4 regions of the Moritella sp. 36 genome follow, and region 1 is predicted to be linked to each of the others. Evidence: predicted binding sites of a transcription regulator. Region 1 holds the regulator's gene; each other region holds the start of a gene.

Region 1 (8,147 bases):
ATACTATGATTGCAATAGATATTGCCCAGATAGCCCCGTTCAGTGCGCCAACCATGGCTTCTTTACCAATTAACCAACGGCTATTGTCGTCATTAATATGACCAACCGCCATACCACGAATAACCAATGCGAGGGTTTGATTACCGGCAATACCGCCCATGCTTGGCACAATGGTCATTAAAATAGCAAGTGTAGCGAGTTGTTCTAAGGTCGCTTCAAACATGTTAGAGACGGATGCAGCAGTCAGTGCGGCAATTAAATTAACCCCAAGCCAGAGTGTTCGACGTTTGGTACTTTGTATTACTGGCGCGAAGGTATCTTCATCGTCATCCATACCGGCCATACCCATCATGTCATGCTCGGCATTTTCACGAATAATATCAACCACGTCATCGATGGTAATACGTCCGAGTAGTTTACCTGAGTCATCAAGTACTGGCGCAGAGATCCAGTCATGACGTTCAAACAGCTTGGCAACCTCTGAGGTATCCATATGTGCAGGTAAGGTTTCTGCTTCGCGATCCATAATAGTGCTAATCACACTGTTTGGATCTGTTGTTAATAACATGGCTAAGGGCACATCGCCAATTAAGCGATCATCTTTATCAACCACGTATAAAGTATCTGTGGCATCGGGTAATTCACCGCGTAAACGGATATAACGTAAGATCACATCGACAGTCACATCTGGTCTTAAAGTAATGGTATCTGTGTCCATGATACTGCCAGCAGTGTCTTCTGGATACGCCATCGCTGTTTCTAAACGTTGACGATCTTGGGTATCCATTTGGGTGATAACTTCTTGATAGATACTGTCTGGTAGGCTACGGAGAATATTGGCTAAATCATCAGTATCGAGCCCCTCTGTCGCAGCGACAAGGGACTCCGTATCCATCAGTTTGAGAATACTGGTTTTGGCATCTTCATTAAGTTCGTCAAGGATTTCACCTTGCATTTCAGAGTCGGTCAAACGCCACAGTACTTTACGGCCTGCTGGTGGCGATGATTCCAGTAATAACGCAATATCACAAGGGGGCGTTTGGTAGAGCATTCGTTTAACGTGAATGAACATACCACTATCAAGTGCTTCGTTCACTTCGCTTAAACGTAGGTGTGTGCTGTCATGCTCCATCTTTTCTGGCATATGTCGTCCCCATTCTTATTATTCTTCTTCTGCAAGACCTTGCTTGCTGGTGCTGCGTAATTCTAGCTTAATCTGTATTTATAATCAGCATTAACAATAAAGTAAAATAATTAACTGTTTAGATCGTTAACGCCATTGCAAATGAGTACCTAGATAGTTTTATGTTTATTTTTTTCTAAGGTTTGATGGCGAGTTTGCACTACACGATTTTGTAGTTTAAAGCTCTTTGCTAATTGTTCAGCAATGAATACCGAGCGATGTTGGCCGCCTGTACAACCGATAGCAACGGTGACATAACTGCGGTTATTTTTTTCTAACATTGGCAACCAAGTCGTGAGTAAGTTTTCAATCTGTTGTGAAAAGCTCATTACATCAGGCTGTTGGCTCAGGTATTTAATGACGGGTTCATCAAGACCTGTGTAAGGTTTTAATTCTGGGATCCAATGGGGGTTTGGTAGAAAACGGACATCAAATACATAATCGGCATCCATAGGTAGGCCATGTTTAAAACCAAATGATTGAAATACTAAGACAAGTTGGTTGTTTTTCTTTCCTAAAATACGTTCTTTAATCTGTTCACTGAGTTCATGAATATTGAGTTCAGTAGTATCGATTTTTAAATCAGCAAGTAACGCTAAAGGGCTTAATCGTTTTTTTTCTATTTCAATCGCTTGTGATAGAGATAGCTCATCTTTTGTTAACGGATGAAGGCGTCTGGTTTCACTATAACGTTTGATAAGGACTGACTGGTTAGTATCAAGAAATAAACTAGTCAGATCGGTGCTCGTTCTTAACTCTGTAATTATGTCGTTTAATTCTTTTTTTTCTGTCGGTAAATTACGGACATCAATACTCACTGCCACTTTTTCGGTTTGGTCATTTAAGGTTTTTAGCAGTTGTGGTAGTAATTTTACTGGTAGGTTATCTACGCAATAGTAGCCTAGATCTTCAAGCACGCGTAATGCAATTGATTTACCAGATCCTGACTGGCCGCTGACTATTATTAATTTCATCTTTTATCCTCACAGCGATATAAAATAATGGGTTCATTATCCCGCAATTGATTTGGATATGATATGTTTTAATTATGTCAGAAGCATTAATACCTAAAGGAAAAAGTGGTTTTCCTTTAGGTTATCTGTGGCGAGATTAAAATTAATGACGAATCAACTTCTCTTTATGCTTAATCACTTGGCGATCGAGCTTATCCAGTAAGCCATCAATTGCGGCATACATGTCATTGTGTTCATGCACGGCAAAGATCTCCCCCCCATTTAAATGTATTTTTGCTTCTGCAATTTGAAGTAATTTTTCGACATTTAAAATCACATGGATATTGTTTATATGATCAAAATGCCGTTCTAATTTGGAAAACTTGCTATCAACATAATCTTTCAGTGAGTCTGTAATGTTTACATGTCTACCGGTTAAATTAATTTGCATATATGTCTCCCCTATGAAGGTTGGATTAGCCTTATAATAGGCTTTTACGCTGATTAGACGGTGGTATACTTAGTGCCTCCCGATATTTTGCAATCGTACGTCTAGCCACTTTGATACCTTGATCAGCAAGTAAATCAGCAATCTTGCTGTCACTTAATGGTTTAATGACATTTTCTGCCGCGACCAATTTTTTTATTAATGCTCGAATAGCGGTTGATGAACATTCTCCGCCATTGTCAGTACTTACATGGCTTGAAAAGAAAAACTTAAGTTCAAAAATACCGCGTGGTGTATGCATAAACTTCTGCGTTGTTACCCGTGAAATGGTTGACTCGTGCATTTCCACTTCTTCGGCAATATCATTTAAAACCATAGGTTTCATGGCTTCATCGCCATACTCAAAAAAATCAATTTGTCGTTGAACAATACTTTTAGTTACTTTTAGTAAGGTTTCATTACGGCTATCTAAGCTTTTAATAAACCATTTAGCTTCTTGTACATGCGTTCGAATAAACTGCCCATCGCTGCTACTACGATTGCTTGTCGACAAGTTTGAATATTCATTGTTCACTTTTAATCTTGGCACAATGTCAGGATTTAACTCGACTACCCACTGATTATTTTTTTTCTTTACTAAAACATCGGGAATTACATAAAGCCCTTCAGTCTGATCGATAACATTGCCAGGTCTGGGTTCTAGACTCTGAATTAATTGCATGATCTCTTTAAGCTGTGGTTCTTTTAATTTTGTCTTACGGCTTAATTGACGGTAGTCGCGATTGCCTAATAAATCCATGTGAGACTGAATTATTTGCTGACATTCTGTTAACCAAGGTGTGTTTTTAGGTAAATGCTGGAGTTGGATCAATAAACATTCTTGTAATGAACGCGCTGCAACGCCGATGGGATCGAAATGTTGAATACGCTTTAATACTGCTTCTATTTCGTCTAATTCAACTTGCTCTTCACTATTTTCTTTACTACTGTCGCTAAGTTCTTGGTGACCGTTATTGACGCTAGACAGGATGTCTTCACAAGTCTGATTAAGGTAGCCATGATCATCAATGCCATCAATAATCGCAACGGCAATAGCACGATCAGTGTCAGAAAATGGGGTTAATTCCATTTGCCACATGAGATGCTCGTATAAGCCTTCGCTGGTCTCACCTTGATAGACTTGGTCTAAACCATCAATACTGCTACCCGCACTGCTGTGAGTCTGTATTTGAGGGGTATAGACATCATCCCAATTACTGTCATTAGGCAATTCATCTGGCATGGCTTCACTGGCGAGCGCATCACTAACTTCTATTTGGCTGGCATCGGTAACTGCGTCGTTATTATTTGGATTATGCTCATCACTACTTTCTGTATCGTTTGCTTGAGCTGTGTTGGGATCTTCTTGTTCCAGTAGCGGATTACTGTCTAATGCTTCTTGAATCTCTTGTTGTAACTCCAAGGTCGATAATTGTAATAATCGAATCGCTTGTTGCAACTGTGGCGTCATTGCCAGAGATTGACTCATACGAAGTTGTAATGATGGCTTCATCTAACGACTACTCTCTCTTCCTTAAATGCGGTAACGTATCAATATCAAACTATAGTCGGAATTGATCACCAAGGTATACTTCTTTCACTTTTTCGTTGGATAAAATCTCTTCAGAAGTACCAGATGCGATCAAATGTCCATGGCTCACAATATAAGAGTGTTCACATACATCGAGTGTCTCACGTACGTTATGGTCGGTAATTAATACCCCTAAACCACGATCGCGCAGATGTTGAATAATTTTTTTAATATCACCTACCGAGATTGGATCAACGCCAGCAAAAGGTTCATCTAATAAAATAAACTTTGGATCTGCCGCAAGCGCGCGGGCAATCTCAACACGGCGGCGTTCACCACCCGATAAGCTCATGCCTAAACTATCGCGAATATGGGTGATATGGAACTCTTCTAATAATTCTTCTAACTTTTCTTCACGTTCGAAACGCGTGAGTTCAGTTCGTAACTCTAAGATTGCCATGATATTTTTCGTTACCGATAAACGACGAAAAATAGACGCTTCTTGGGGTAAGTAACCAATACCTTGTTGTGCACGAATATGCATTGGCTCATGCGTTAATTCTTGGTCATCAATGAAGATTTGTCCATGATCTCGCTTAACCAAGCCAACTACCATATAAAAGGTGGTGGTTTTACCTGCGCCATTAGGCCCGAGTAAACCAACAATTTGGCCTGATTCAACTTCGAGACTCACATCTGACACAACTTTTCGTTTGTTATAACTTTTTGCTAAGTGTGATACTTTTAAACGTGCCATATGAATTCATCTACTCTAATTAGTTTTGTTGTCTTCAGGAGTGAAAATAGTGATCACTCGATCAGATTCATGCTTGCCGCTTTCGGCTATCATTTCTTGTTTGTCAATTTGGTAGATAATCTTGTCACTTTTAACTTCGCTATCAGCTTGGCGTAAATGTGCATTTTTTGACAAGATTAAGCGTTTTTTACCTAGCTCGTAGCGGATCTCATCTGCTTCGCCATTAATTTTCTTACCGTCATCAAGCTCTTGATAAAAAGTGGCTGGCGACCCTATGGCAATCATTACTTCTGTGCCTTTTTCGCCAGAGCTTAAGACCGTGAGTTTATCGGCATGAATTAATGTCGTCCCTTGAGTCACCACGACACTATCATAAAATATGACTCGGTTCTCTTTAATAAACACTTCTTGACGTTTGGCATTAACGACTACATTCTCTGTAAAATCAGACTCTAATGCGAGGGCTGAATTACTCATGAATAATGTTAATAGTAAAACTTTATATTTTTTCATCATTAGTATAAATCGCTTCAACTTGCTTAAGGATAGTCATGTATTCTTGCTTTAAATCACCTTCAAGTCCGACACCTGTTTGATGAAATAAGTCCCCTGAAATGGTAATTAACTGATCGCTATGCACCAAATTTTCGGCAAGCTCTAATTGTAAATAACTGGTAGTAATGGCATCAATATAATCATTTTTTTTCATATTCTTGATGACAACATCGTTTCGTAGTGTTGCCACGTCGTCGCTACTGAAGTTACCTTCTTTTGCTTTGATTTTCCATGTCGCTTGTGCATTTTCATCATAAATAATAATAACGGGGTTAGTAAACATTGTCATGCCTAACTCACCATAATGCTCCATGCTATCTGCAAAAATGCGACGTATAATTTTTCCATCAATACTAAATTCAACGCTACGTAGTATTTGAGCGGTGAAATCAGGCTGATATTTGGTTGACTGTGCCGTTGCAGACTCGTCATCAGGCGAAAAAAAACGCCAAATACCAAGTGCACAAAGAAAGAGAATCACAATTCCTATGTTTTGGCGGCTCATACAGAGGTGCCCTGTGCTTGGTCTAAGATCCCTTTGGCCAATAGGATTAGATCTGCTAATTCTCTTACTGCACCAAAGCCACCACGAATAGAGGTGCTAAAGTCAGCACTTTTTTTAACAAGCGGGTGGGCATCGGCAACGGCAACACTGAGTCCACAAAGATTCATTACTGGTAAATCAATGACGTCATCACCAATATAAGCCACATGCTCTGGCGATATTTTTAGTTCTTCGAGCAGCATATTAAATGCGATCACTTTGTTGTCTTGGCCTTGATAGATATGCTTAACACCTAAACCTTGCATACGGTTAGCTACAATTGTCGATTGACGGCCAGTGATCACAGCAACTTCGATATCGGCATTAAGGAGTGATTTTACGCCAAAACCATCGCGAGTGTGAAAGGCTTTTAGTTCTTCACCGTCGTTTCCCATGTACACGCGGCCGTCAGAAAAAACACCATCTATATCACAAATGAGTAGTTTTAATGTTTTTGCTTTGGTTAAGATGTCTTGTGGGATTGGACCGTATAATGTATTGATCATTTTATAGTACACCTGCGCGTAGTAAGTCATGCATGTTGAAGGCGCCGACGGGCTCTTGTTGTTCATTGACGACAATTAAGCCGTTAACTTTTTTGTTTTCCATGACTGCAAGGGCTTCTGCAGCTAAGATATGTCTATTAATAGTAACACATCTTTGTGTCATTACTTCACTGATTGGGGTTTGGTGAATATCTATACGTGCATCAAGGATACGGCGTAAATCACCATCCGTGAAAATACCAACCAGCTTAGACCCGTTATTAACCGCCGTCATACCAAGCCCTTTGCTAGAGACTTCTAATAGCGCATCAGAGATTGTCTCGGTTTGTTGTACGCTTGGTACGTCGTTACCTTTATGCATAATGTCTGAAATACGTAATAATAATTTTCTGCCTAAGCTACCGCCGGGATGAGAGAGTGCAAAATCATCAGCGGTAAACCCTTTTGCTTCAAGTAAGGCTACAGCGATAGCATCACCCATCACTAGGCTTGCAGTAGTACTCGATGTAGGTGCTAATCCCAACGGGCAAGCTTCTTTATCAACTTTAATACATAAACTAATTTTTGCTTCGCGCGCCATGGTTGAATTATCATTACTTGTCATCGCAATAATGGGAATACTTAAACGTTTAAGTACTGGGTATAACGCTAAAATTTCATCTGATTCACCTGAATTAGATAACGCAATAACCACATCACCACGTTCAATCATACCAAGGTCACCATGGCTTGCTTCGGCTGGATGCACAAAGAAAGCAGGGGTTCCGGTACTGGCTAATGTCGCGGCAATTTTATTGGCGATATGACCTGATTTACCCATGCCTGTCACAATGACTTTACCTTTACATTCGATTAATAATTCACAAGTCTCGGTAAACGTGGCATCAATATATTGGCTTAATTGAGAAATCGCTGCCGCTTCCGTGTTAATGACATTAAGCGCGCTTTGGCAATAGTTAAACTGACTCGACATGGTTACTCCCTAATGAAAATATTGTTTAATACTTAGACTAAACAATGTTAAATGCTACTAAATACAATGAATTGATACGCTACAAAACCAGCGAGTAAAATGGCACCTTCAACACGAGTAATACGTCCTGGACGGCCTCTAAAGCCCATTGCCATCACCAGCATTAACATAGTTGCGCCAAGCATATAATAGAAATCACGACTAATAATCGCCGGGTCAATCATGCCTGGAGCTAAAATACCTGGTAGTGATAATACAGCTAAGATATTGAATATATTAGAACCAATGATATTACCAATAGCAAGATCATCTTCACCTTTAAGTACACCAGTTACGGATGCGGCGAGTTCAGGTAAGCTAGTTCCAATAGCAATAATAGTTAGGCCGATCACTAAATCACTCATGCCAAAATACTGTGCAATAACAACGGCAGAATCTACAAGAAAATGTGAACTGACAGGTAATGCAATCATGCCGAAGACTAACCAAGCAACCGCTTTCCAGGTTGGTACACCTTCAGGTACGTCATCACTATGTTCTTGGATAAGTGGATCATTACTTGGACGTTTTAATGCTAGGATAGTTAAGGTGATGATAGTAATGAAGAAGAGTAATAATAAAATCACGCCTTCGTACATTTCCAGTTTTAAATCCCATA
Region 2 (8,147 bases), 1.1 Mb from region 1:
TTATACGGTCTCTGGTGAAGTTAAAGATCTTACGGGTAATCGTACCCATGTAATGCAAACTTTTAAGACTCCAAATAAAGAACAAGGTACAGAGTTTGAAGTGAATGGTAAGCTTGTAGCTCGCTATACTGCCCCAACCGTTGAAGGCATGGTGCCAGGCTATTCATGCGCCTTTGAAGACACTGACTTAGGGCTGGATATTGCGGGTCGTTGTGCTGGTGGTCTAAAGGTGGAGGTAGAGGATAAATCGGGTAAAAAGAGAGGACCTGACCAAAAGTTAAATATCTTTAATTTACAAGAGGATCGCGATATTTTTGTCGTGTTCAGTCAGCAGATGGATAAAGCCAGTATACGTTTAGGTGAAACGTGTGATACAGGTTCGTTCCGTGTCGAAATTGTTGAACCTAACGGTTCTGGTAACTGTATCGGAACGGTTCCTGGTGTGCTCAATTATGAGAATAAAATCTTAACCTTTTCTCCTGATGAGAACTGGCACGATCAAGGTTTAAACGTATATCGTTATTCTTTAATTTCTGCGGAAGGTGAAACTAAAGGTAGCGTTGATTGCTCTAGTGGTGAGGTACTATGTAGCGCACAAGGTTACCCTTTACAAACAACCTTGCTTAAGTCTGATAGTAATGAGAGTCGTGGTGGCCCTGATATGTTAATGCCATTTCGTGCAGCACCCGCTGACAACTTAGTGTTTAATCCATTAATGATGCCAACAACCGATACCAACCGTGATTATCGTTGGGACCCTGTGAAAGAAGAGGTGCAGAATGGTAATTTAGCCCAGTTATCTATACTAGAAGTAAAGGGCCTTTTGAAGCGAGGTACGGTTGGTTGTGAGTTAGATAAAATCTGTAGTGACGATTATGCTAAAACGTATATGAGTGGTTTTATGCCGACGGAAGTCGGGGAGTATGATGCAGAAAATAACCGAATACCGGTTAAGGTCCATAGTGCGCAACTGATATCTTCAAGCGTAGACGTTACGGTTGAAACTGGTATTTTTTCTATGGTCATGACTGTTCCAACCGGAACAATGATTATGCGTACTAAGTACCCAGTGATAAATGGTAAAACAGAAGTGCCAACGGGCTATATTATTTGGAATGAAAAAGAAAATAGGCTTAATTTTAAAGTTGATTTAGATATATATATGGATAATCCATTCATGAAGATAATTTTTGGTACTCATAATCTTCATAGTTATCCTGTTACTCTTAATTTACAAGGGCCCCTAACATTTTTAGAGGATGGTCGTATGAATATTGAATTAAAGAACTTAAATCAAATTGAGCTCGATGTTGAAATGTACATATTGGGGAATATTGGCAATATGAAACTCGCTATTGAACCTGGTAGTATGGCGTTACAGCAGGTTTCACAACCAATGAAATAACGCTTAGCTATGTTCATGGCTCCACCTAAGCTGTTACGGGATTGTAGGTGGAGCTTTGATAGCTGAGGTTGTGGTATTTAGGTCTACTTTGTACTTAAATTTAAGGCTAATTGGCACTCCAGACTTGTTGACCTGTCCGGCTGAAGTTATAACCACCGAGTTGATCTCCCTTAGCTTGGATCTTCATATCAGATAACGACTGTAGTAATTGCTGCTGCAAGGTACGGAAATAGATATTTTTGGGGATCACCAGTTCAAAAGCTTCGGTACTTAGCGGAATAAAACCTAAACCAAATTCGCCTGCAGTGCTTTGACTCGCGCAGCCCACATCCGCTTCTCCACGGGCAATGCAAGACGCTAGCTCTCGTTCACTGTGACAAGTTTCCGCTGCGGTAAGCATATCGACAGTGTAAGCATGATTATGCAACCATTCACCTAAGGCGCGCATACTGCCAGCCCCTTCTTGACGTAGTGCCCATCGCCAACGTGAAGTTAGTAATTCTTGTAAATTTAATGAGCGAGAGTTCACTAAATCGGCTAGTTCTTTGTTAACCACTAAGCCTTGTTGACGCTCAAAGGCGTGGATCAGCACCCAGTTTTTATGCCCTGGATATTGCTGTAATAATGCAGGGTGACGTAAGCTTGCTTCTTCTGCATGTCCCCAGTGTATCGCACAAATATCCACATGGCCTTTACTGAGCATGGCTAAACCTTGGCGAGTGCCTGTTGAGGTATAACCAACCAGTGCGGTGCTGCCAAGCTTTTGTGCCATCTTCCCCACGACGAGTTGCAAGAGTGGATCATCAGAACCAGCGATGAGTAAGCGGTCATTCAGTACGCCGTTATGGCAAGATTCCAGTAGCCATTTATCCAACATCGCTTTGGGAAATAACCATTTACCCGTTACTTTCGTTGCAGGCAAATGACCATCGTTAGCCAGTGTGTAGACCTTTTTTTCATTCAGGTCTAAATACTCAGCGACTTGCTTTACATTCATAAAAGCAGGGAAGTGTTCGCTCATGCACTTTTACCGATTAGTGTTGATGATTGTTCTTGTGATGCTGTTTGTGCAAGTGCTTCTGCGTCAGGGCCTTTGACATCTAAAATCAGGTTCGCCATACCGTTATATACTTGAAAACGATTACCTTTAGCGCGAGCAACCATGGTAATACCCAGTTTTTTTGCTAAGTCGTAACCCATTTGTGTAGCACCAGATCGGGATAATAATACCGGGATCCCCATTTGCGCTACTTTAATCACCATCTCAGACGTGAGGCGGCCTGTAGTATAAAAGATCTTATCTTCACCTGTTTGACCTTTTAACCACATCTCCCCAGCCAAGGTATCAACTGCATTGTGACGGCCTACATCTTCGACAAACGATAAAATAGTGGTGTCTTTACACACTGCACAGCCATGCACTGCACCGGCCGCTTTATAAGTTGCGTTGTGGTGAGTTAATGCTTCTAACAAACCATAGAGTTTTGATTGACGTAATCTAGGTTGTGGCAGTGTGATACCTTCTAGTTTTTTCATTACATTGCCAAACATGGTGCCTTGACCACAGCCTGAAGTAACGGTTTTTTTCGATAACTTATCTTCTAAACCATCAGTATTTTCACGGCTGATCACGGCTGCAGAATTTGTATCCCAATCAATAATTACTGATTCAATCGCGGCAATGTCTTCAATGAAACCTTGGTTTTTTAAATATCCAAGCACGAGGTCGGCAGGTCGGGCTCCGAGCGTCATCACTGTTACGATTTCTACCCAGTTTAAGTAAATCGTTAGCGGATGTTCACACGCGATCTCTTTGGTCATAGTATCGCCATATTCATCCATGATGTCGACGGTCATAGTGTGCTCAACTGAAGAATTGGTTTTAATTATTTTTGGTAATTGCGGCATCGGAAGTCCTGCTGGTTTATATATCTATCAAGAGGTAAGCAAAGTTCATTCCAACTTATACCCTGCACCTTGAAGTAACTTGGGTATCACCATTTTATTTGTCACTTATCTTGAACTTGGTCTAAATTTTGCTGAGTAGGGTGCGTTATATAAGAAATTATAAAAATACTAAATAATTATAAAAATAGAATAAAGGAGCATGTGTGCAACAAATTGATGAACATAAGCGCTTAGAAAAAGACGAATCAAGTTGGCCAATCAGGTTTCGTCTTTGCTCTGAAGAAAAGCAAATTGGACGCTGGACGACGCTGTCTTGGTCTATTGATAATGTCGAATTATATGATCACAACCACACGCAAGACGATGCTAGCACTGGCACCTGTTATGAGCGTGTATTAACGTTATACCGCGATGAACGAACTGATTATCGTTTTAACCTCAGTTCACAAGACCCGCATTTGTTTATTGTTTGTGAAGAAAATAATGAGCAGCTATCGCCGTTACTTATCACTGTCGCGCAAAGTGTCGCAAGCAGTTACATGGATGGCGATTATCAAGTGTTACATATTCAAATGCCCTTACCAGTTCAGGCTTGGATGGAAGCATTCATTGGGCGTCATGGCGAACTGATTGAATTTAAAAAGAAACGTTATAAAGATAAAAAAGGACGTTCAAGTGGCAACTAACTTTTTTCAACGTTGGTCTAGCCGCTCTCTGACGGCTAAAGACAAAGCTTCAACAACGTTATCGGAAACGAATGAAGCCGTTGAAGAATTAACTGAATCTAAGCAATTTTCTGAGCCAGTTTATGATGCTAACGCAGAAATTAATCAAGCCGTTACGCTAGATAAAGTGACGAATGATGCGGTAGATAAGCAGAGCGATATTGCAGACAAGAGCAGTGATGACGTATTAACAATTGCAGATGCAGATAGTGTGACATTTGACAGCGGCGTCGTTTCATTTCTAAAGCAGGGGGTTGATAAATCAGTAAAAAAAGCGGCGCTCGCTAAATTGTTTCATTCAGATGAATTCAACTATATCAGTGATATGGACGATCATACTGAAGACTTTTCTAATATCCCTAAACTCGACGATAGTATCGCAAAGCAGTTACGTGGTTGGGTTAAGACAGTATTAGAAGAACCTGAGCAAGTAGAAGACCTCAGTATTGAACGAACAGAAGAAGCAGAAATGTCAGCTGTTGAAGATGAAACAGTTGAACCCGTCACGGAAGATTTCAAATTATCGCAAGGCTGCGATGAGCCACATCACAAAATTATTCAGCAAGGTGAGACATAAAGGGACTAATAACCCTTATTTTAATCGGGACAATTTGATACAGGCGTGATCATTTGTAGCGACAAAATGTCTCAGTTGGAAGTACATCAACTGTCCTTATCTGACTTTAGTTCTTTATAGGTCATTTTTTTCCGTTAAAAGTTGGTTCGGTTATTGCTCTATTAGCTACAGCATAAAGTACGGTAAAAACCGTACGGCAGAAAGAGCTTCGGGCACTAAACTCGCAGTTTAATCGGCACCAATTTTTGCGGTGACGAGTATACAGGAATAGCAATGTTAAAAAGTATTCTAGAAACATTTACAGATAGCAATGGTCAAGCACGCTTAAGTGCAATCGCTGGTACGGTTGAATTATCGAATTTGATCCCGCCAACGGTCTCTTACGAGAGCCGAGGGAATCTATTGATCATTGGTCCGCACGATACTATTACTACACTGGCCCCGCAATTTTCAACACTTAATTCAGTGACACTCCTTGCGACTTCGCAGGCAGCTGAAAACACGGCGAAAACAAGTAATGACATTAAGGTATTTTTTAGTAATGACGTAACAATAAAAGGTTACTTAGGCGCATTCGAAGTGAATTGCCGCGTAGCTGGTACATTACTTGATACCTATGTCAATCTAGCGGAAGTAACTATCGGTGGTGATAGCTTTGATTTAGTGGTTGATATGAGTGCCGAGAGCATTATCAACACCGAGATCCCTGCACCTGGTTATTACCCTGTCGGCAGTGGTAAAGCGGCGATTGCAGATGTGATTGAAACCTTACCTGACATGCTTGGTACGTTTGATAAGCCTAAGTATTTCCGTTTAAATAATGACAGTTGTGCACATTCATCCCGTGGTGTGAGCGGCTGTACACGTTGTGTTGATGCGTGTCCAGCGGGTGCGTTATCAAGTAATGGCCATGCGATCGAGATTAACCCGTTCTTATGTCAGGGGGTTGGTACTTGTGCAACGGCTTGTCCGACAGAAGCGATCACGTATGCATTACCAGATCCAGAGAAAACCCAGAACTTCATTTATCGTTTGTTAAACAGTTATCAAATGGCGGGAGGTGTAAAGCCGACGATCTTATTCTTTGGTAACCGTGATGAAGAAAACGTTGCAGCGAAATTACCGTCATTACCATCGAATGTGATCCCGATTGCACTGGAAGAGTTAGCAACTGTGGGTGTCGATACATGGTTTAGCGCGCTGATTTATGGTGCGCATCAAGTACTGTTAGCAACGAATATTGCTTACATGCCTGCGACAATTGACCGCGTTTTAAAAGATGAGTTAGCCATCGCGAATAACTTCTTAACTGAACTTGGTTTTGAAGCAGATCGCATTTGCTTGTTTGAACTTAGCTCCGCGGCTGAATTTGTGGCGTTCCCTGCATCTTTGTTGCCTGTGGTAGATAACAAGATCGCAGTGATGGATAGCGGTGTATTAGCCGAGCAATTATCAGGGACTAAGCGTGAGAAATTGTTTAGTGCATTAGATAGATTGCATGCGCAAAGCACAGTTAGACCAACATTGTCTAGCGTACCTGAAAATGCACCTTACGGTAGTGTTGAATGTAAAACAGATGATTGCACGCTATGTATGGGGTGTGTGGCTGTATGCCCAACCCGTGCATTACATGCTGTTGGCGGACGCCCCGGTTTGCAGTTCAAAGAGCAAGATTGCGTGCAATGTGGCTTATGTGAAAAAGCTTGCCCAGAGCAAGTGATTAGTCTTAAACCGGGTGTTAACTGGGATGCTGAAAGCCGCCAAAACACCGTGATGATCCATGAAGAAGAGCCTGCTTGCTGTTTAAGTTGCGGTAAAGCATTTGCGCCAGCATCGATGATTCAAATGCTGACCGAGAAATTACAAGGTCATTCACAATTTCAGGGTGATGCTATTCGCCGTTTATCTATGTGTGAAGACTGTCGTGTACGCGATATTTTTTCTGACATGGCTGATGATCCAACAAGTCAGTTGCGAGTGTAAAACGAAATGATGGAAACACAAAACATGTCACAGCCAGTTGCTGAAGAAACAAGATTACGTATCGATATCTATAGTTTACTTGCTCATCTATTACGTAAGGCACCGGATGCTGACGTCATTGATTGGTTAGCGAATTTAGATGTGGATGCACCGAACGAACTCATTCAAACCACGGGAATGTCGGCAGCTTGGCCGTTATTAAAACTCGCGTCACAAAAGACCTTATTAACCGCGGTTGAAGATGAATACCAAGATTTGTTTATTGGTATTGGCCACGGTGAGATCGTGCCGTTTGGTTCTTGGTTCCTCACCGGGTCATTAATGGAAATGCCATTAGCGCATTTACGCCATGATTTGAAAAAGCTGGGTTTTCAACGCGATGAAGACGTGAAAGAACCGGAAGATCATATTGCTGCATTGCTCGAAGTCATGACGATGTTAGTCGCAGAAAGTAATCAAAAAGTACAAGCTGAATTTTTTAATCGTCATATAGATACCTGGTTTGAGCGTTTTTGCCAAGATTTAAAGGTGGCGAAAAACGCGGTGTTTTATAGCGCCGTCGCCGAGCTAGCTTTGCAATTTTTAAGTATTGAAAAAATACGTTTTATCGACGTAAAAAAATAATAACGATAGAGGATCAAACTGGATGAGTAAACAAAATAAGCCGGATGAAAACCGCCGCCAATTGTTAAGAAATATTGGTTTAGGTGTCGCTGCAGGTGCGATTGCAACAGGTGTATCAACCTCTGTTAATGCATCTGTCGACACGCGAGAACAGAAAGATAAGCAGAAAAATACAAAAGGTTACCATGAAACTAAACACATTCGTGATTACTACGATTCTCTATAAGCGGAGCTCTAAATGAAATTAACTAAACGTTCCGATACGGTCAACAAGGACGAAAAACAACTGGGTATTTCGCGCCGTTCGTTTATGCGTAACTCTTCAATTGCTGCCGCTGGTGGTGCCGTCGGTGTTGGCATGTTCGCACCGGGCATGATGAAAAAAGCTGAAGCGAAATCTGTCGATCCAGAATCACCCGTTGAAATTAAACGTACGATTTGTTCTCACTGCTCTGTGGGCTGCGGTATTTATGCCGAAGTACAAGAAGGTGTATGGACTGGTCAAGAGCCCGCATTTGATCATCCGTTTAATGCGGGCGGTCACTGTGCGAAAGGTGCCGCGTTACGTGAACACGGCCATGGTGCGAAACGTCTTAAATATCCAATGAAACTGGTTAACGGTAAATGGATTAAAATGAGCTGGGAAACAGCACTTGAAGAAGTCAGCCAGCAAGTACTTAAGATCCGTGAAGAGTCCGGTCCTGATTCTGTTTACTGGTTAGGTTCAGCAAAGCATAACAATGAACAAGCGTATTTGTTCCGTAAAATGGTATCGATGTGGGGCACTAATAATGTCGATCACCAAGCTCGTATCTGTCACTCGACAACAGTAGCGGGTGTAGCAAATACCTGGGGTTATGGCGCGATGACTAACTCGCTAAATGACATGCATAATTGTAAATCAATTTTGTTTATCGGCTCAAAC
Region 3 (8,147 bases), 1.0 Mb from region 1:
TAAGCAACTTCAACATTAAACCCTAGTTCTAAACTGCAGCGCTCGCCCATTTCGCCACCCGCAGTCACAACGGTAAAACGCTGAGCAAGCTCAGAAAACTGGCCTAATGCTTGTAACATACGATTATTCGCTTGTGGAATAGCACCTAAACTAAGCGCTTGCAAGGCAACATTATCACTACCTTTTAGTGCAACACTACCACCAACACCGGCAACTGGATTAACAATAATTCCCAGTTTAAATGGCTTAGCATTCATACATACCTCGATAATCAAAATCTGCTAATGTCAGCGGTTTGGTCTTGTAAAACGCTTTTAGTGCACTAACCAAAGCTTGCGTGCGCGTTGATAAGCCTTTTTCTAAATAGATTTGTACTTGCTTATGGATCTTGTGCTGAAAAGCCAATCGGTCAATAACAATATCAGATACGTTATCTACACTGACACGATACTTAGCACCTGCAGCAACACAAATAATCCATTCAATCGCCTGTGGCACAATTTCTACTTTTTCAAATTCAGCTTGCTGCTGCGCATTACGACCATCAGCAATATACCAGTAACCAAAATCCACCAATTGATGACGTGCTAATCCCGCCACTAACCAATGCGAAATTTCGTGCATGCCACTGGAAAAAAAACCATGGGCAAAAATAATACGGTGATGATCACAACTTACATATTGTTCAAAATTAGTATTCATCGGCATGTATATGGGCTCATCATCACCTTTGACTAATTGAGTATTAAATTCGCTTGAAAATGTGTGGTTAAAAATACGAATCAAATCTTGATAGTGATGCTTATTGTGTAAATCGTCTGGTAAACAATCTTGTAAGTTATTTTTTAAATCGTTTTGCATACTGCGCCTAGCTAATCATTAAATCGCTGAGCACGCTATCAACAGCAGAATTATACCTCGATAGTAGTGGTATGTCCGCTAATATATCGCACTCAAATTGGTAATTTTCGCTAGTAGAATACTCTTTTACGCGATATTAATCTAATACTGTTAACGCACTTAATGTCACAATACCAACACGTCCAGCACTCCCCCAACTGGCTTCAGCCGTCAGTAATAATTGCTGTTCGCCTTGCCAAAGAATACTTTCCCATTGTCCGTAAGGCGTAAGGTTAAAACGCTTTGCAACATCCCAATTCAAGTCTTTATTTTCAACAGGAATAATCCAAATGAAGGGATGTTTGTAAATCATATTGCTATCATAACCAAGTAAAACCAGCTGACCTGTGTCAGCATTATAATCTGCCGCTGTTATCAACCCGTCCACATTCAGTGTTTGGTCTGGAATCACTGGGATCACCTTATCACTTGCTGTACCGCTAGTAATCTCAATTAAATCTAGACGATACAAGCGACTTTGAAAGTTCGTCCAATTTTTACTTAAGACCCACAGTTCTTCATCAACCACAGCCGACGCCTCACAATCATAATCATGCATATACATGGTTAACGCTTCTTCAGGTTTATCCGCCATTGAAAAACGAGTGGTGTTAATCGCAGCAATACTTGAACCGTCCTCCGCTGTCATAAGTGCGTCAGTATCTATGTTAATAATGGTGCGACTGTCACGGTTTCCCTGGTTGTTACCGCAATCCATAACAAATAGATTACCGGAATCTTGCGCTAACGATTCCCAGTCATAGCTGATGACGTCATTGACATAGACCTGTTTAATAACCTTCCCTGTTTTCTCATCTATTTGATATAAATTAGCACCGTCCCCACTATCATTAGCCGTCCAAGTTTGCCCGCTAAATTGAGCCAGCGAAGAGCTTTCCTTCACACTATTTTGTAGTGATGTTTGTATTTGGATCTCAAGTACAGGATAGTTTTGCAGAGGTCTTGACCAATAAAAGTGGCCTATGACAGCAACAACGCCTGCAATCAATAAGCCCCACACGACTATTTTCGATGTCAATTTCAATGCTGTCATAATTATTCTCTGCTATTTTCTGTGATATCAATGATCGAACTATCTAAAACCTTCATTTTAAAATAAAAGTACAATTATATATACCCAAGCTACTTCAAAATACAAAATCAGCAAATCGAATGGAGAAAATATTCAAGGCTTGAAGTCGAGGATACCTTCGTTCGGCTGCCCTGCTCGTCTCTGGTATAGCATCAGAGAAGTAACTTGGGTATAGCATTGATAATAGTCCTTAATATTATAAAAAATCATTTTATAATATTTTAAAAAAATAGAATGAATTTATTGCCTTTAAATTAAAATACTTTAAGCGTACACTTGTACGTCTAAATGGTAGAACAACTAAACGAGGATGATGTATGCCAGACAGTGCTACACCAATAATAACGAATATAGGTACGGTAGCCGCCCCTTATAGTGTAAAAGAAGAAGCCGCGAACACTTGGTCTCATATCATCGGTGCATTACTGAGTATCGTCGCGCTTATCGTACTATTAGTACCCTCAATACAACAAGCTGATCCTTGGCGTATTACCAGTTTTAGTATTTATGGCATCTCGATGTTTTTATTATTTTTTGCATCAAGTGCTTACCATTATGCAACGGTTCCAGCGACTAAAGCAAAATTAAAAACTCTCGACCATTGCGCTATTTTCTTGCTAATAGCTGGGACTTACACTCCACTATTACTCATTGAATTGCGTGGTGTATTAGGCTGGAGTATCTTTGCTGTGGTCTGGTCAATGGCGATATTTGGTATCATAGCTAAAATCTATTGGGCTGAACGATTTAAGAAGGTATCGCTGTTTTTCTATCTTATTATGGGTTGGTTAATTGTTTTTTCTGGCGATGAATTATTAGGTAAACTCGCCACCGGCGCACTGTATTGGCTGATTGCCGGTGGACTTGCTTATTCAATTGGCGCAATCTTCTATGCCAATAAACGTATTCCGTATAACCACGCTATTTGGCACATATTCGTGTTACTCGGTAGCGCTTGCCACTTTGTGACAATTTACCTTTATATACTGCCAGCAAGCCACTAATCCGATGAGTTAAATCTCTTAGCAATGAATTAACTCACCAGGGTAATGGCAATTTCACAACTTGCCATTACCCGTTTAATTTCGGGAATACAAGAACCACACCCGGTCCCCGCTTTGCTGCAACCGCTAACAGCTTCAACAGTATCAGCGCCTGATTCGACGGCTTTAATAATGTCATTCTCCGTCACTTGATGACATGCACATATCATACGACTTGACGGGGTTTCCGCTTCTCCTTTTAGCGTTGCACGTAAACCGACATCCGGCGTTAACATGGTTAAGCTGGTTAACCAAGAATCATCATCAACATCATTAGCAGGGGTTACCATTAAGCTGACATCCAAATTGTCCTGAAAGCTCATAGCAAAACGGTATTTCTGTTCGGCTGCATTGTTATAATCAACTTGCTTGGTCATATAGCCATTATACAAGGCTAATTTTAATTGCTGAAAGAAAGTCGCAGGCTCAGCAACACTCGCAAGATAATATAAGAAACCTTGCTCTAAACGACGCTCAACCCAATAATCCACCATAGGTAATATCTTAGCAACTTGTAAACGACGTTGACTCCATAACGCAGCACGAGATGAATGTGACCACGCACTGACGCTCACGGGAGTATACTTGTTTTCCGGTTGTCCAGATAACGGATCGGTATGTCCAGCTACTAAACTAGAAATAGCACCTGCACTGGCGTTTTGACGACTCCAATGAATCGGTAGAAATAACTCACCAGGGTTTTGGCTCACCGTGGCATGTGTACGTACTAGAAGCTTACCTTGTAAACTTTCAACCGCAACTAAGCTACCGTCAACAAGACCGCGTTCGGTGAGATCTTGTGGGTTAATCGACAATAACGGTTCAGGCATATGACCGTTAAGTTTTGTTGCTAACCCTGTTCGGCTCATGCTGTGCCATTGGTCACGGTTACGACCCGTATTTAAAATCATTGGATAATCTTTACAGACTTCACTTGCCGCTGATTTGTAATAAAGCGAGATGAAATTAGCTTTACCAGACGGTGTTGAAAACTGGCCATCAGTGAATAATCGCGCTTGTGACTCGTCACCATGTATTGGCCACTGCATAGGCTGGTGCTCTTGATAATCTTGTTCTGCTAATACCGCGATATCTAAACCTCGCGGTAAAGTTTCTTGTTTAAATCCGGTCATCTGCGCATATTCAGAAAATACGTCTGCTTCGCTGTCAAAACTAAATGCTTTACCAAACCCCATGCGTTTGGCTACCTCAGCTAATAACCACCAATCGGCTTTTGCTTCACCCACACTCGGTAAGAAACCACGTTGACGCGATATACAGCGTTCTGAGTTAGTCACGGTACCGGTTTTTTCACCCCACCCCTGCGCAGGTAACAATACATCGGCACAGGCGATGGTATCTGATTTAGCAATACAATCAGAGACAACCACCAGCGGGCAATTTAATAACGCCTGCTGAATTTTGTCAGAATCCGGTAAGCTTACAACAGGATTGGTACCCATAATCCAAATTGCTTTAATCTTGCCTTCGTGCACTTGGTCAAACATATCAATAGCTTTGGCACCAGTATTTGTCGCCAATTTATCGGTATGCCAGAATTCACTCACCAGTGCATGACTTTCTGGGGTAAAATCCATGTGCGCGGCTAGCATACTGGCAAGGCCACCCACTTCACGGCCACCCATGGCATTAGGCTGACCGGTCACAGAAAATGGACTAGCGCCCGGTTTACCAACACGGCCTGTCGCTAAGTGACAGTTAATAATTGCATTTACTTTGTTCGTACCACTGGTCGACTGATTGACACCTTGACTAAATAGCGTCAAGGTTTTATCAATATCAGTAAAACGACGGAAAAAAGCCATCATAATATCGAGTTCAAGATTACAGAATTCAGCCAGTTCAGCCCAACTTGGTGTTGATTGATAAGCAGACGCGAGTGCTTCTTCAAAACCTTCGGTATGTTGAGCGATATAATTGAGGTCACATGCATTTTCTTGATCAAGAAATTCTAACAAACCATTGTAAAGTGCGACATCCGTACCCGGTCGAATAGCTAAATGCAAACTCGCTATATCACAGGTGTCCGTGCGACGCGGGTCGATGACAGTTATTTTCAAATTCGGATTTGCCATTTTCGCCTGTTTAATACGGCGGAATAAAATGGGATGACACCAAGCGAGATTCGAGCCCACTAAACAAATATGTTCAGCTTCTTCAATATCGGCATAACAGGCAGGTACTGCATCTTCACCAAAGGCTCGTTTATGAGCGACAACAGCAGAAGACATGCACAGACGTGAATTAGAATCAATATTACTGCTGCCGATGAAACCTTTCATCAATTTGTTGGCAATATAGTAATCTTCGGTAAGTAACTGACCCGATACATAAAAGGCTACAGCATCAGGGCCGTGCTCGGCAATCACTTTGTTAAACGATGATGCAACATAGCTTAATGTGGTTTCCATACTCTGCGCTTGGCCACGAATATAACATTCGGTAAGACGTCCTTCTGGGACTAGGGTATCGGCTAGCGTTAATCCTTTAGAGCAAAGATTACCTAAATTGGTTGGGTGTGATTCATCACCACGAATAGTAACGGAGTTATCTTGATTTACTTGCGCTTCGACACCACAACCGGTACCGCAATAAGGACATGTCGTTTTAACCCACTTGGGTATTTGTTTTAGCTTCTGCATATGTTCATCCTTGTTTACGCATATTCATATTCATTTATATATAGATAAAGCAAAAATTCAGCCAAGTCTATAATTTTGGGGGAAGTAGGCGTAGATCACAAGGAAAATGTATTTAAAATACGTGAAAATAAGGGTTACAGTAAATTTTAGTACTTTGAAATAAGGTTTTAAAGGACGATAGTAGTGCTTGAAATAGCTAAGCGCACCAAATTAGTGCGCAAAATCATAATAATAAAATCGACTTACTGAGGCAATGATGCCTGATGAACCAAAATAAAGGCATCCATCTCGGCCTGAGCTCGAGCCTGAACACTATCTAAACTATCTTCAGCGGTCATGGTTTCGACCACTTCATAATAACATTTGATTTTAGGTTCAGTGCCTGACGGCCTAACAATAACGCGCGAGCCACCTGCTAACTTGAAGATAAGCACATCACTAGCAGGTAAATCAATTGACTCTGTAGAGCCATCTTTAAAGATTCGTAGACCGCTGCTAATATCATCCGTACTCAAAACCAGTTTATTAGCAATCTCTGTCGGTAGATCTTTACGCAGACAATCCCCAATGTTCGGCGTCGTCGGTTGAAGGGCTATACTCACCTGAGTGTTTAAGTGAAACCCATGCTCACGATAAATCTCTTCTAACCGATCCCAAACAGTCTGTCCTTGGCTAGCCAACTCTGCCGTTAACTGGGCAAATGCCACAAGTGCAGATAAACCATCTTTATCCCATACCATAGAGCCAACCATATAACCTAAGGCTTCTTCATAGGCAAACAAACACTGGTTATCATCACTTTGCTCAGCCATAGCCACATTCGTTAACCACTTAAAACCAGTCAGGGTTGTCAAACAAGTAGCACCTAGGCTAGCTGCTACTTTCGATAATAGACTAGAGGAAACAATAGTTGTGCAGGTTAAACGATTATGTTCACTTGCGTGGTTCATGAGGTAATGACCCAATAATACGCCGACCTGATCGCCAGTGAGCATCTGATACTTACCAGTCTCTGTACGCACAGCCACAGCAAACCTATCTGCATCAGGATCGTTAGCACAAGCCAGCGTTGCATCATGCTTCTGCGCCTCGGCAATAACAAGATCCATCGCACCTTTCTCTTCAGGATTAGGGAAATTGACTGTCGGAAAGTCTCCATCAGGCTCTCGCTGCAACGCCACTGAATAAACCTGAGATATCCCTGCATCGTTAAGCACTGTTTCGGCCATTTCGGCGCCAACACCATGCATGGCAGTATAGGATAGGCTCACTAACTCTGGCCGGGTATGATTCTGCAGCACAGCTGCATCCTTTATCCCTTGGCGGTAGCTTTGATAGTAATCATCCTCCAGCATAATAAGTCGACCTTCAGCACACGCGGCTTCAAGTGTCAGTAAACGAATACTTTCTGTTGCTGCCTTATCTATACATGCTGCGATTCCTGAATCATGAGGCGGAATGATCTGTGTACCGTTACCCCAATATACCTTATACCCATTATACTGAGGCGGATTATGGCTAGCAGTTACGACAATACCCGCAGCGGCATTAAGGTGAGTTACCCCAAATGCAACTAACGGTGTCGGCGCTACCTTACTGGTCAAATAAACTTTAATTCCCATTGCAGCGAGTACACCTGCAGCATCGTGGGCAAACTGCTTTGAATCATGGCGGCCATCGAATCCAATGACAACACCTCGAGTCTCAATATCTTTTACCTGTTGTTTAAGGTATGCACCTAAACCCGCAGAAGTTTGTTGTACTACTAAGCGATTCATTCTCATAGGACCAGCGGCAACAATACCTCTAAGCCCAGCAGTACCAAATGCGAGCCGTCCCGAAAATCGTTGCTGCAACTCAGCTTCATTATTGATATCAAGAAGCGCCTGCAATTCCTGTCGAGTACGGGGATCGGGATCGCTTTTAATCCAATGATTAACTTTAAACTTTAAATTTGTATCCATAATTCACTTCACCTGATATCAATTGTACTGCCCAGCCAAAAACCCGACCAGCAAATGAAAATAATTATCATTACACTAAGCCTAGCATCCATAGAGAACAAGGAAATTTTCACTTTAGAAGAAAAGGTAGATAAAAAAATATGATATTAATCATCATAGGTGGATTACTGCTCAAACAAAACAGACAAGATTAAATAATTTCAGATCGTAACGGCATAAGTACCCGCTGAGGCACCTGGAGAAGTCAAAAATTTGCCATCATCAAATACCAAAGCTAGAATTTTCATCGTGTTTTCTTTTGTGGCTACAGATAAACTTAATATTACTTACTTATCGCCAAATACGCACCTGCTGCGATCATAATACTACCAGCACCTCGGTTTAATCGCTGATGTGCCGCTGGTGTCTTTAGCATTCCAGCCATTCGACTCGCACCTAAAGCGATCAACATCAACCCAGACATCAAGGCAATCGATGACAAGAC
Region 4 (8,147 bases), 2.1 Mb from region 1:
AGCCATGATCAAATACGCTAATACTCAAGCACACTTTGATGAGCTGTTTGAACAAGCACCGATCTTAGCAACGTATCACAAGGGGTTGAATACTGATGTTGTGCCCCTGCTGGCGGTGCGCGAATGGTATAAAGATGTTGAGTTTGCAATGGCGGAGCATTTTGTGGGTGAAGCAGGGATCTTAGAGGGTTTATCTATTATTGATAAACAGAAAGCAGATAAGCTAGTTAAAATTTATCACGCAAGTTCAGTCTTGGTGATTAACAGCATAGATAAGCAAATGAGTAAGTTAAGATTAAGTTTCCCTGGTTATGAAGCTCTGCAACACGTTGATGCAGACTATGTCGCTGCGGTGTCTGAACTAAAAGCGATTATTGTTAATCAGTTAAGTGTTTTGAACGATGCGGGTGTTGATAGTCGTTCTTGTTTATCTGAGCTTTGAAAGCGCGGGATTTAAACACTTAATACCAAGAGTGTTGATCAGTATTGAAACTTTGCTAAGCCGGTTTGCACATTAATTGGTTTAGCGGGTTTGCTGTGTATGGGTTTTGCTAAAACCTGTGGTGGTAATGCCTTCAAGCTTAATGTTAACTATTCTCGATGCACTTCAAATATAACAAACTCTGAATTTTAGATATAAAAAAACCTCGCTCATTGAGCAAGGCTTCATTATTTGGTGCGTCCTACAAGATTCGAACTTGTGACATCTAGCATGTCGAGCTAGCGCTCTACCAACTGAGCTAAGGACGCGTTGTTTGTACCATTAAAAAATGGTGCTCGCTACAAGATTTGAACTTGTGACATCTAGCATGTCGAGCTAGCGCTCTACCAACTGAGCTAAGCGAGCATAATTTGGTATGTCGTTAAGACGAGACAAATATTAGCCCGCATCCAAATTATCGGCAAGTCTTTTTTAAATAATATCAGTCCTTTGCTTTAAAACTAAGCAGTTGGGTTGATATTTAGATCTTCTGACGGACCGAAGAATTCAAAATGGACATTTTCAGCCGGGATCCCTAATTTTGGTGCGAAGCCATTCATTGCTTGCATGAAAGGTTTTGGACCTAAGAAATAGAATTCTACATCACGATCATCACCGATTTTGTCTTCAAGCATGGCTAAGTTGATGAAACCTGTTGCATCTGGTTTACATTCTGATGTTGCATCACTGTAAACGAAGTAGGGTTTGATGTTTTCGTTTTCAGCTGCAAGGTTTGTTACATGGTCACGGAATGCATGTACCTTGGTGTTCATTGCTGCATGAATAAAGTGAATAGGGCGGTCTGTGCCTTTTAAGCTATTTAGCATGCTTATTGCTGGAGTAATACCAACGCCACCTGTTACCAGTACAACCGGTTTGTTGTTGTCTTTTAGGATGAAGTCGCCCGCAGGTGCTAATACGTGCAGTGTGTCACCCGCTTGAATACGATCGTGTAGGTAGTTCGATACGGCGCCACCTTCTTCACGTTTAACACTGATACGTAAGTACTCTGAGTTTGGTGAATCAGATAAACTGTATTGACGACGTGTTTCTTCACCATCAATGTTTAATACTAAGCCCAAAAATTGACCCGGTGTGAATGAAGGCGCTGGTTCACCATCGGTTGGCGTCAGGTAGAATGACATAATGTTATCGCTTTCAGCTGCTTTTGTAGTTACTCTAAATTCACGTTCACCACGCCACATGCCTTTTTCTTCTTCATTAGCAGAGTAAACAGCTTCTTCTGCCCCGATAAGTAGGTCAGCGAGTTGCCAGTATGCAAGTCCCCAAGCATCAATAACCTCATCTGTAGCGGCATCACCTAAAACAGCTTTGATCGCTTTTAATAAACATTCGCCAACAATTTCATAATGCGCAGGTTGAATATCAAGAACAACATGTTTATTTACAATTACACTTACCGCTTTTTCTAATACTGAAAGATTGTCAATATTAGCTGCATAAGCAACAAGTGCATTAGCTAATGCTTTAGGCTGAGCATTACCTGCTTGGTTTTTTTGGTTGAAGAAACGCTTTACTTCTGGATATTCTCTAAACATCAAAGGATAAAAATGCGCTGTAATATCATTGGCATGAACAGAAACAGCAGGGACAGTCGCTTTGATAATATCAATAGTGTGTTGCGTTAACATATTAGCTACCTTGTATAGGTTAGTGAAATAAATTGATCTACATCAATCTTTATGTTTGTTCTATTGCAGTAGTCGTGCCAAGTTTTTAAGTTGTTGTTTTTAATTGGTTTATTGTTTTTACTATGAGTTCGTTGTTATTATGACACGCGTATTTAGTTGTCAATAACACAACGCGGTGTCCAAATGACAACTGCATGTGTGTGAACTAAATGGAATTAAGTTTAATGTTCACCCGGTTTACCTTGTTGCCTGAAATTGCTAAGATGTTGTTCATAAAGGAGTTAAGATGAAATTGAATGTTACAGATGGCATCGAATTACTTTCTCTAGAGGAAGGTGATTCTTTAACTATATTAAATTTAGTTGAATCCAGTCGACCCCAATTAGGGATGTATCTCTATTGGGTTGATGGCGTCCGAGATGAAGTATCCGCTCATAAATACATAGTAGAACGTTTACATAGTGGCTTGCCAGGTTCTCGATGGTTCAAAATAAAATTCAATGCACAAGTTTGTGGTGTCTTTGCTATTAAGTCTATTTCAACTGAGAGTGGTGTTGCTGAGGTCGGCTATTGGCTATCACATGCTGTGCATGGTAATGGAATCATGACTAAAATCATTGCACATTTACCTTCTTTTTTGTTAGAGAGTACTGATGCAAAAATAATTGAATTTAGGTGTCTTGAAAAGAATATTGCGAGTATTAGTGTGGCAAAAAAATCGGGTGCGGAGTTAGTGGGTTCAATACCTAACTACATGAATGCAGGTAATGAAAATCAGGACTTACATATATACCAGCTGCAATTGCAAGCCTGACATATAGCAATAGGTATCACGCATTGATAATTTAAGCGCTAATAACCACCTGTAATGGTTGACTTACTTTGCTTTGGCCGGATACCTCATACAGCGAAGGAACAAAATGAAATTGATAATTAGAGACGTTCAAAAAGAAGATTCACAAGGAATTATCAACATATTGAACCCTATCGTAGAGGCTGGTCTTTATACGATTCTCGACACAACCTTTTCACTTGAAGAGGAAGAAAAATTTATCCAGGACTTCCCTGAAAGAGGGGTCTTTAATGTTGCAGTCAGCTTAGAAGAATCAAACGTTGTAGGCTTTCAAAACGTAGAACCTTTTGCAACGTATACCCATGCCTTTGATCATGTCGGCATCATCGGCACCTATGTTGATAGTAGCTATAGAAGACAGAGTATTGCATCCAGCTTATTTAACGCCACGTTTGAACGAGCAAGATCCAAAGGTTATGAGAAATTGTTTGCTTATGTTCGGAATGATAACCAAGATGCATTGGCAACCTATCTAAAACAGGGATTTGAAGTTATTGGCATAGCTAAAAAACACGCTAAGATAGATGGTAAATATATAGATGAAGTGCTTATAGAAAAACTCTTGTAGGGTAATTTTAAAGTTTGGACTCAATTATTGTTGAGCTCAATTATTAACCTTCCTCAATGACTGAGGAAGGTTTCGTTATTGACTTAAGACTTGCAAAGCTCGGCAACGACTTTCAATCGACGGGCTGGTTCTGCGACAAACGGATTGGTTTTATCCCACGCATAACCTGCTAAAATCGAACAGATCATTTGTTTGATCTTCGGATTAGGATTTTCGTGTAAAACCACATCTTGGAATTCACCACTATACCAGCCTTCAACATAACAACGGAATGCGTTAACACCGGTCATGAGCGTATCTGAATACTCCATTTGCCAATTAACGGTTTCATTGTTGAACTGTTTTATTAATAAGTCAGTTGCAAGCTCAGCTGATTTCATCGCAATCGTCACACCAGACGAGAATACCGGGTCTAAAAACTCACCCGCATTACCAAGCAAAGCATAATGGCGATCAAACAACTTAGTCACGTTAGCAGAATAACCCATGATAGAGCCACAAGCGTTAGGGTAGTTTGCTTGTGCAAGTAACGCCGCTAGGTTGTGCTCTTCTTTGGCTAATTGCTTTAACGCTTCAATGTGGTCATCAGGATAGTTGGCAAAGAATTCTGGTTCACCTACTACACCAAACGAGCAACTTCCATTACTAAATGGAATGAGCCAATACCAAACCTTACTGTCGTCTGGATGCACGGAAATTAAGATCTTATTACGGTCAAAGTGATTGGCAGTAATGTTATCTTCAATATGGGTAAAGATAGCGCGTCTTGGAGGCAGAGTTGATGGTTCTTCCAGTCCGAGTAAGCGAGGCAATACACGACCAAAACCGCTGGCATCAAGGATAAAATCAGCTTCTATTTCATAGCTATTTTGATTTTTATCTAAGACGGTTAATAATGGTTTTTCTCTCCTAATATCAACGTTTTTAACTTCGTGCTCATAGCTAATCGTGACGCCTTGTTGCTCTGCACAATCGGCAAGCAATTTGTCAAAGTGTCCACGCTGTACCTGGAATGTAGTACCTTCACCTGCGGTGTATTTATCGGTGAAATCAAACTCAGTGTATTTGCCAGAAGCATGAAAAGCAGCGCCATTTTTAAATTGGAAACCAGCAGCGTTGACAGCATCAAACATATCGGCTTTTTTAAGTGATTCCATACACGCTGGCAATAAACTCTCGCCAATAGAAAAACGTGGGAATATTGATTTTTCGATAATAGTTGCGTTAATGCCTTGCTTGTTTAGTAGTGCAGCAGCGAGCGAGCCTGAAGGGCCTGCGCCAATAATGACGACATGTGCTGGTTGTGTTGAAGACACAAAAATTCCTTATTATATCGAGTATTAGCTCGGCAGATTGAGTTAGTAAAATATTTTATATGCTGATTTTATCACATGTTCGATACTTGGTTAAAATCTTTAAGTAAATCGATAAATATAGTTGATATAAATCAAGCTAGGCTGGTGTATTTATAGCTCTAAGGTGGTTATTTAACTCCTTGCTTTTTATAAAAATATAATTGTAGTATTTTATGTTGTCACTATGACTACTCAGTGCTATAACTAATACTTATTGAATGACCGATTTAAGGACTAGTTACAATGGAAAATCTCCGTTTTATCGAGAGCATAGATACGATTATCTATGACCTTTCTCGAGAACTACCTAAGCACCAAAGATATAACCGATTATTGCAGTCATGGCGGGATATTTTTTCATGTGACGCGTGTGTATTACTCAAGCTGGAAGGCGATAATTTGGTGCCTAAATCGGCTAACGGTTTACAAATAGAAGCAATGGGGCGACATTTTCCCATTGCAGAACATCCAAGATTTGAGCAGATTCTAGCTAACTACGAAAATGAAGTACAAAAAAAAGTACTCCGTTTTGATGCTGCCTGTGATCTACCCGATCCTTATGACGGCTTGATCCAAACGCCAGATGGACAACTTAATGTCCACGATTGTATGGGCGCGGTTTTAGTGATTGATAACAAGCCGTGGGGTATTGTCACTATGGATGCGCTTAATCCACAACGCTTCGATTCTCTCGACCCACAAATCCTGAATTCCATGATTGGCTTGACCGAAGCTGTGATAAAAACCGCCAACTTAATCTTTGCATTAGACCAAAGAGTGCAACGCCAAGAGCAAGTGACTGCGAGTTTAATTAGCGAGAAGTTCAGTGAGGAAATGATCGGCTCAAGTTCAGCGATGAACATGCTTAATTTAGAAATAGACTTAGTGGCTGACTCTGACTTAGCGGCATTAATATATGGTGAATCTGGTTCGGGTAAAGAGCTAGTCGCGCGTCGAATTCATATGGCATCAAAACGTGCCAATGAAGCATTAATTACAGTTAACTGCGCTGCATTACCCGAAACCATGGTCGAAAGTGAGCTATTTGGCCATGTCGCTGGTGCATTTACTGGCGCAACTAAAAACCGTTTGGGTAAATTTGAACTTGCCGATGGTGGCACGTTATTTTTAGATGAAATTGGTGAATTACCTATGTCTATTCAAGCCAAATTATTACGCGTTATTCAATTTGGTGAACTCCAACGTTTAGGCAGTGATAAGCCACATAAGGTTGATGTGCGTTTAATTACAGCGACGAACCGAGACTTAGCGAAAGAGGTTGCAGAAGGACGTTTTAGAGATGACTTATACCATCGCTTAACTGTGTATCCCTTAAAAGTACCAAGCTTACGCGAACGTGGTAACGATATTTTGTTATTAGCAGGTAATTTCCTTGCTAAGATCCAACGTAAAGTCGGTATTAATAATTTAACGTTAGCCAAAGATGCAGAGCGTGCATTATTGGCGTATGAATGGCCAGGTAATGTGCGTGAGCTTGAGCATCTATTAAGTCGAGCCTCGTTACGTGCAGCAGCTCGTAACCGCAAAGATGAGCGTGTTGTGATACTCGAAAGCAGTGATTTAGATATACAAACAGCCAATGATAGTAATCAATTAACGTCTTCTTTATCGATGAATAGATCGGCTGCTATGTCGGTTGATAGCAATGTTGAACAAGGCGAAATTGTGATTAGCCCGAGTGCCAATGATAATAACCTAAAACAAATAACCGACGATTTTCAGACTCAGTTTATCAAAAGTATGTTAGCTGAAAATAATGGTAATTCGGCGGCAACGGCACGCGCGATTGGGGTTGATAGAAGTAATTTACATCGCTTGATGAAGCGACTTGATATTCAGTAAGCCATCGCGTTTACTTGATTAAACGTCATCGAAGTTGTATAAAAAAGGCGGTAGTGATCTGAATCACTACCGCCTTTTAATTATTTTATTATGTTTAGTACTAACCAAACAGCAATATTGATTAGGCTGCTGTCGCTAACTCAACTGTATGATCTTGCGTTGTTTTCTTATAAACACTTGCAAGTTTAATCGATAACAATATTGCCGCCATTGTTAGACCTGAAATAAATCCAATCCAGAAACCAGCTGCGCCCATTGCTGGTACAATTAAATCTGTTAATGCCAGCGTATAACCAATAGTCATGCCCACAGCCCAATAAGAGAATAGGGTGATGTAAAAGATCACACTTGTTTCTTTATAACCACGTAATGCACCAGCAGCAATAACCTGAACTGCATCTGAAATTTGATACACAGCGGCAATCAACATTAAACCTGTTGCAATATTAATGGTGGTCATGTCTTCGGTATAAATTTCTGCAATCTCGTTACGCAGTATAATGGTGAAGATCGCAGTAATCACAGAAAAACCAACACCCATCCACATCGCAGTGATACTGGCAAACTTCGCTTGTAGTGGTTTTTTCTCCCCAACATATTGGCCAACGGTAATTGTCGCTGCAATACCAATACTAAGTGGTAGCATGAAGACCATTGATGAGAAGTTTAACGCAACCTGATGTGCTGCAACCGTAATCGCGCCAAGTGGCGCTAACAGAATAGACACAACTGCAAATAAAGTTACTTCACAGAACATAGATGCGGCAATTGGGAAACCAACACTAATGATGTGCGACATTTCTTTTTTATCGATACCATAAACTTGATCGAATAATTTGATCTCTTTAAAGTCTTTATGGAAGTAGCTATAAGCAATCATCGAAAAAAACATAGCAACAAATACTAATGCAGATGCAACAGCACAACCAACGCCACCCAGTGCAGGCATACCAAAGTGACCATTAATGAAGATGTAGTTTGCAGGTACGTTTACCATGATACCAATTAAACCAATCACCATGGTTGGTTTGGTAATGCCTAGACCTTCATGGTAACTACGAAATACTTGATAACCACATGCAAAAGGCAATGCTAATGAAATAACACGTAAATAACCTGTTGTTAGCTCAGCTAATCTATCTTCAACATGCATGAATTCAAGGACCATAGGGCTGTAATACAGTAGCGCCATCATAGGCAGAAAGGTGATTAATACAAACCAGATACCTTGTTGAACCACTTGTGCAATTTGATTTTTCTTTTTAGCGCCATAAAGTTGCGCTACGATAGGGGTGACCGCCATTAAAATGCCGATCAAAAACATGAGTACTGGGAACCAAATACTGTTGGCGATCGCGACCGCCGCCATGTCTGT

Evidence for each region. The regulator sigma-54, encoded in region 1, starts transcription at its own class of promoters, with help from an activator protein. The targets are predictions, from matches to a motif close to GTTGGCACGNNNNTNGNNT.
Region 2: a site for sigma-54 is predicted at 4,756-4,774, ahead of HWV03_RS18560 (4Fe-4S dicluster domain-containing protein). Genes of this name have one in related genera too.
Region 3: a site for sigma-54 is predicted at 5,747-5,765, ahead of HWV03_RS05745 (nitrate reductase). Genes of this name have one in related genera too.
Region 4: a site for sigma-54 is predicted at 2,197-2,215, ahead of hmpA (NO-inducible flavohemoprotein). Genes of this name have one in related genera too.

Annotation. Positions count from the first base shown of each region.
Region 1 covers NZ_CP056120.1:234,447-242,593, forward strand. The annotation lists gene mgtE (magnesium transporter) at 1-1,144, opposite strand, end outside; gene rapZ (RNase adapter RapZ) at 1,294-2,157, opposite strand; gene hpf (ribosome hibernation promoting factor) at 2,300-2,587, opposite strand; gene HWV03_RS01090 (RNA polymerase factor sigma-54) at 2,619-4,136, opposite strand; gene lptB (LPS export ABC transporter ATP-binding protein) at 4,186-4,911, opposite strand; gene lptA (lipopolysaccharide transport periplasmic protein LptA) at 4,927-5,388, opposite strand; gene lptC (LPS export ABC transporter periplasmic protein LptC) at 5,411-5,971, opposite strand; gene kdsC (3-deoxy-manno-octulosonate-8-phosphatase KdsC) at 5,968-6,516, opposite strand; gene HWV03_RS01115 (KpsF/GutQ family sugar-phosphate isomerase) at 6,518-7,489, opposite strand; gene HWV03_RS01120 (calcium/sodium antiporter) at 7,537-8,147, opposite strand, start outside.
Region 2 covers NZ_CP056120.1:4,203,416-4,211,562, reverse strand. The annotation lists gene HWV03_RS18585 (Ig-like domain-containing protein) at 1-1,405, shown strand, start outside; gene HWV03_RS18580 (helix-turn-helix transcriptional regulator) at 1,512-2,426, opposite strand; gene HWV03_RS18575 (formate dehydrogenase accessory sulfurtransferase FdhD) at 2,423-3,313, opposite strand; gene HWV03_RS18570 (DUF3305 domain-containing protein) at 3,517-3,999, shown strand; gene HWV03_RS18565 (DUF3306 domain-containing protein) at 3,989-4,615, shown strand; gene HWV03_RS18560 (4Fe-4S dicluster domain-containing protein) at 4,889-6,598, shown strand; gene HWV03_RS18555 (TorD/DmsD family molecular chaperone) at 6,623-7,222, shown strand; gene HWV03_RS18550 (twin-arginine translocation signal domain-containing protein) at 7,245-7,448, shown strand; gene HWV03_RS18545 (formate dehydrogenase subunit alpha) at 7,461-8,147, shown strand, end outside.
Region 3 covers NZ_CP056120.1:1,242,399-1,250,545, reverse strand. The annotation lists gene HWV03_RS05765 (ATP-NAD kinase family protein) at 1-257, opposite strand, end outside; gene HWV03_RS05760 (elongation factor P hydroxylase) at 247-861, opposite strand; gene HWV03_RS05755 (hypothetical protein) at 998-1,954, opposite strand; gene trhA (PAQR family membrane homeostasis protein TrhA) at 2,311-2,997, shown strand; gene HWV03_RS05745 (nitrate reductase) at 3,027-5,699, opposite strand; gene HWV03_RS05740 (phospho-sugar mutase) at 5,942-7,663, opposite strand; gene HWV03_RS05735 (LysE family translocator) at 7,986-8,147, opposite strand, start outside.
Region 4 covers NZ_CP056120.1:2,284,900-2,293,046, forward strand. The annotation lists gene HWV03_RS10270 (hypothetical protein) at 1-442, shown strand, start outside; tRNA gene HWV03_RS10275 (tRNA-Val) at 675-750, opposite strand; tRNA gene HWV03_RS10280 (tRNA-Val) at 772-847, opposite strand; gene hmpA (NO-inducible flavohemoprotein) at 943-2,133, opposite strand; gene HWV03_RS10290 (GNAT family N-acetyltransferase) at 2,420-2,947, shown strand; gene HWV03_RS10295 (GNAT family N-acetyltransferase) at 3,054-3,554, shown strand; gene HWV03_RS10300 (NAD(P)/FAD-dependent oxidoreductase) at 3,638-4,870, opposite strand; gene norR (nitric oxide reductase transcriptional regulator NorR) at 5,153-6,772, shown strand; gene HWV03_RS10310 (MATE family efflux transporter) at 6,894-8,147, opposite strand, start outside.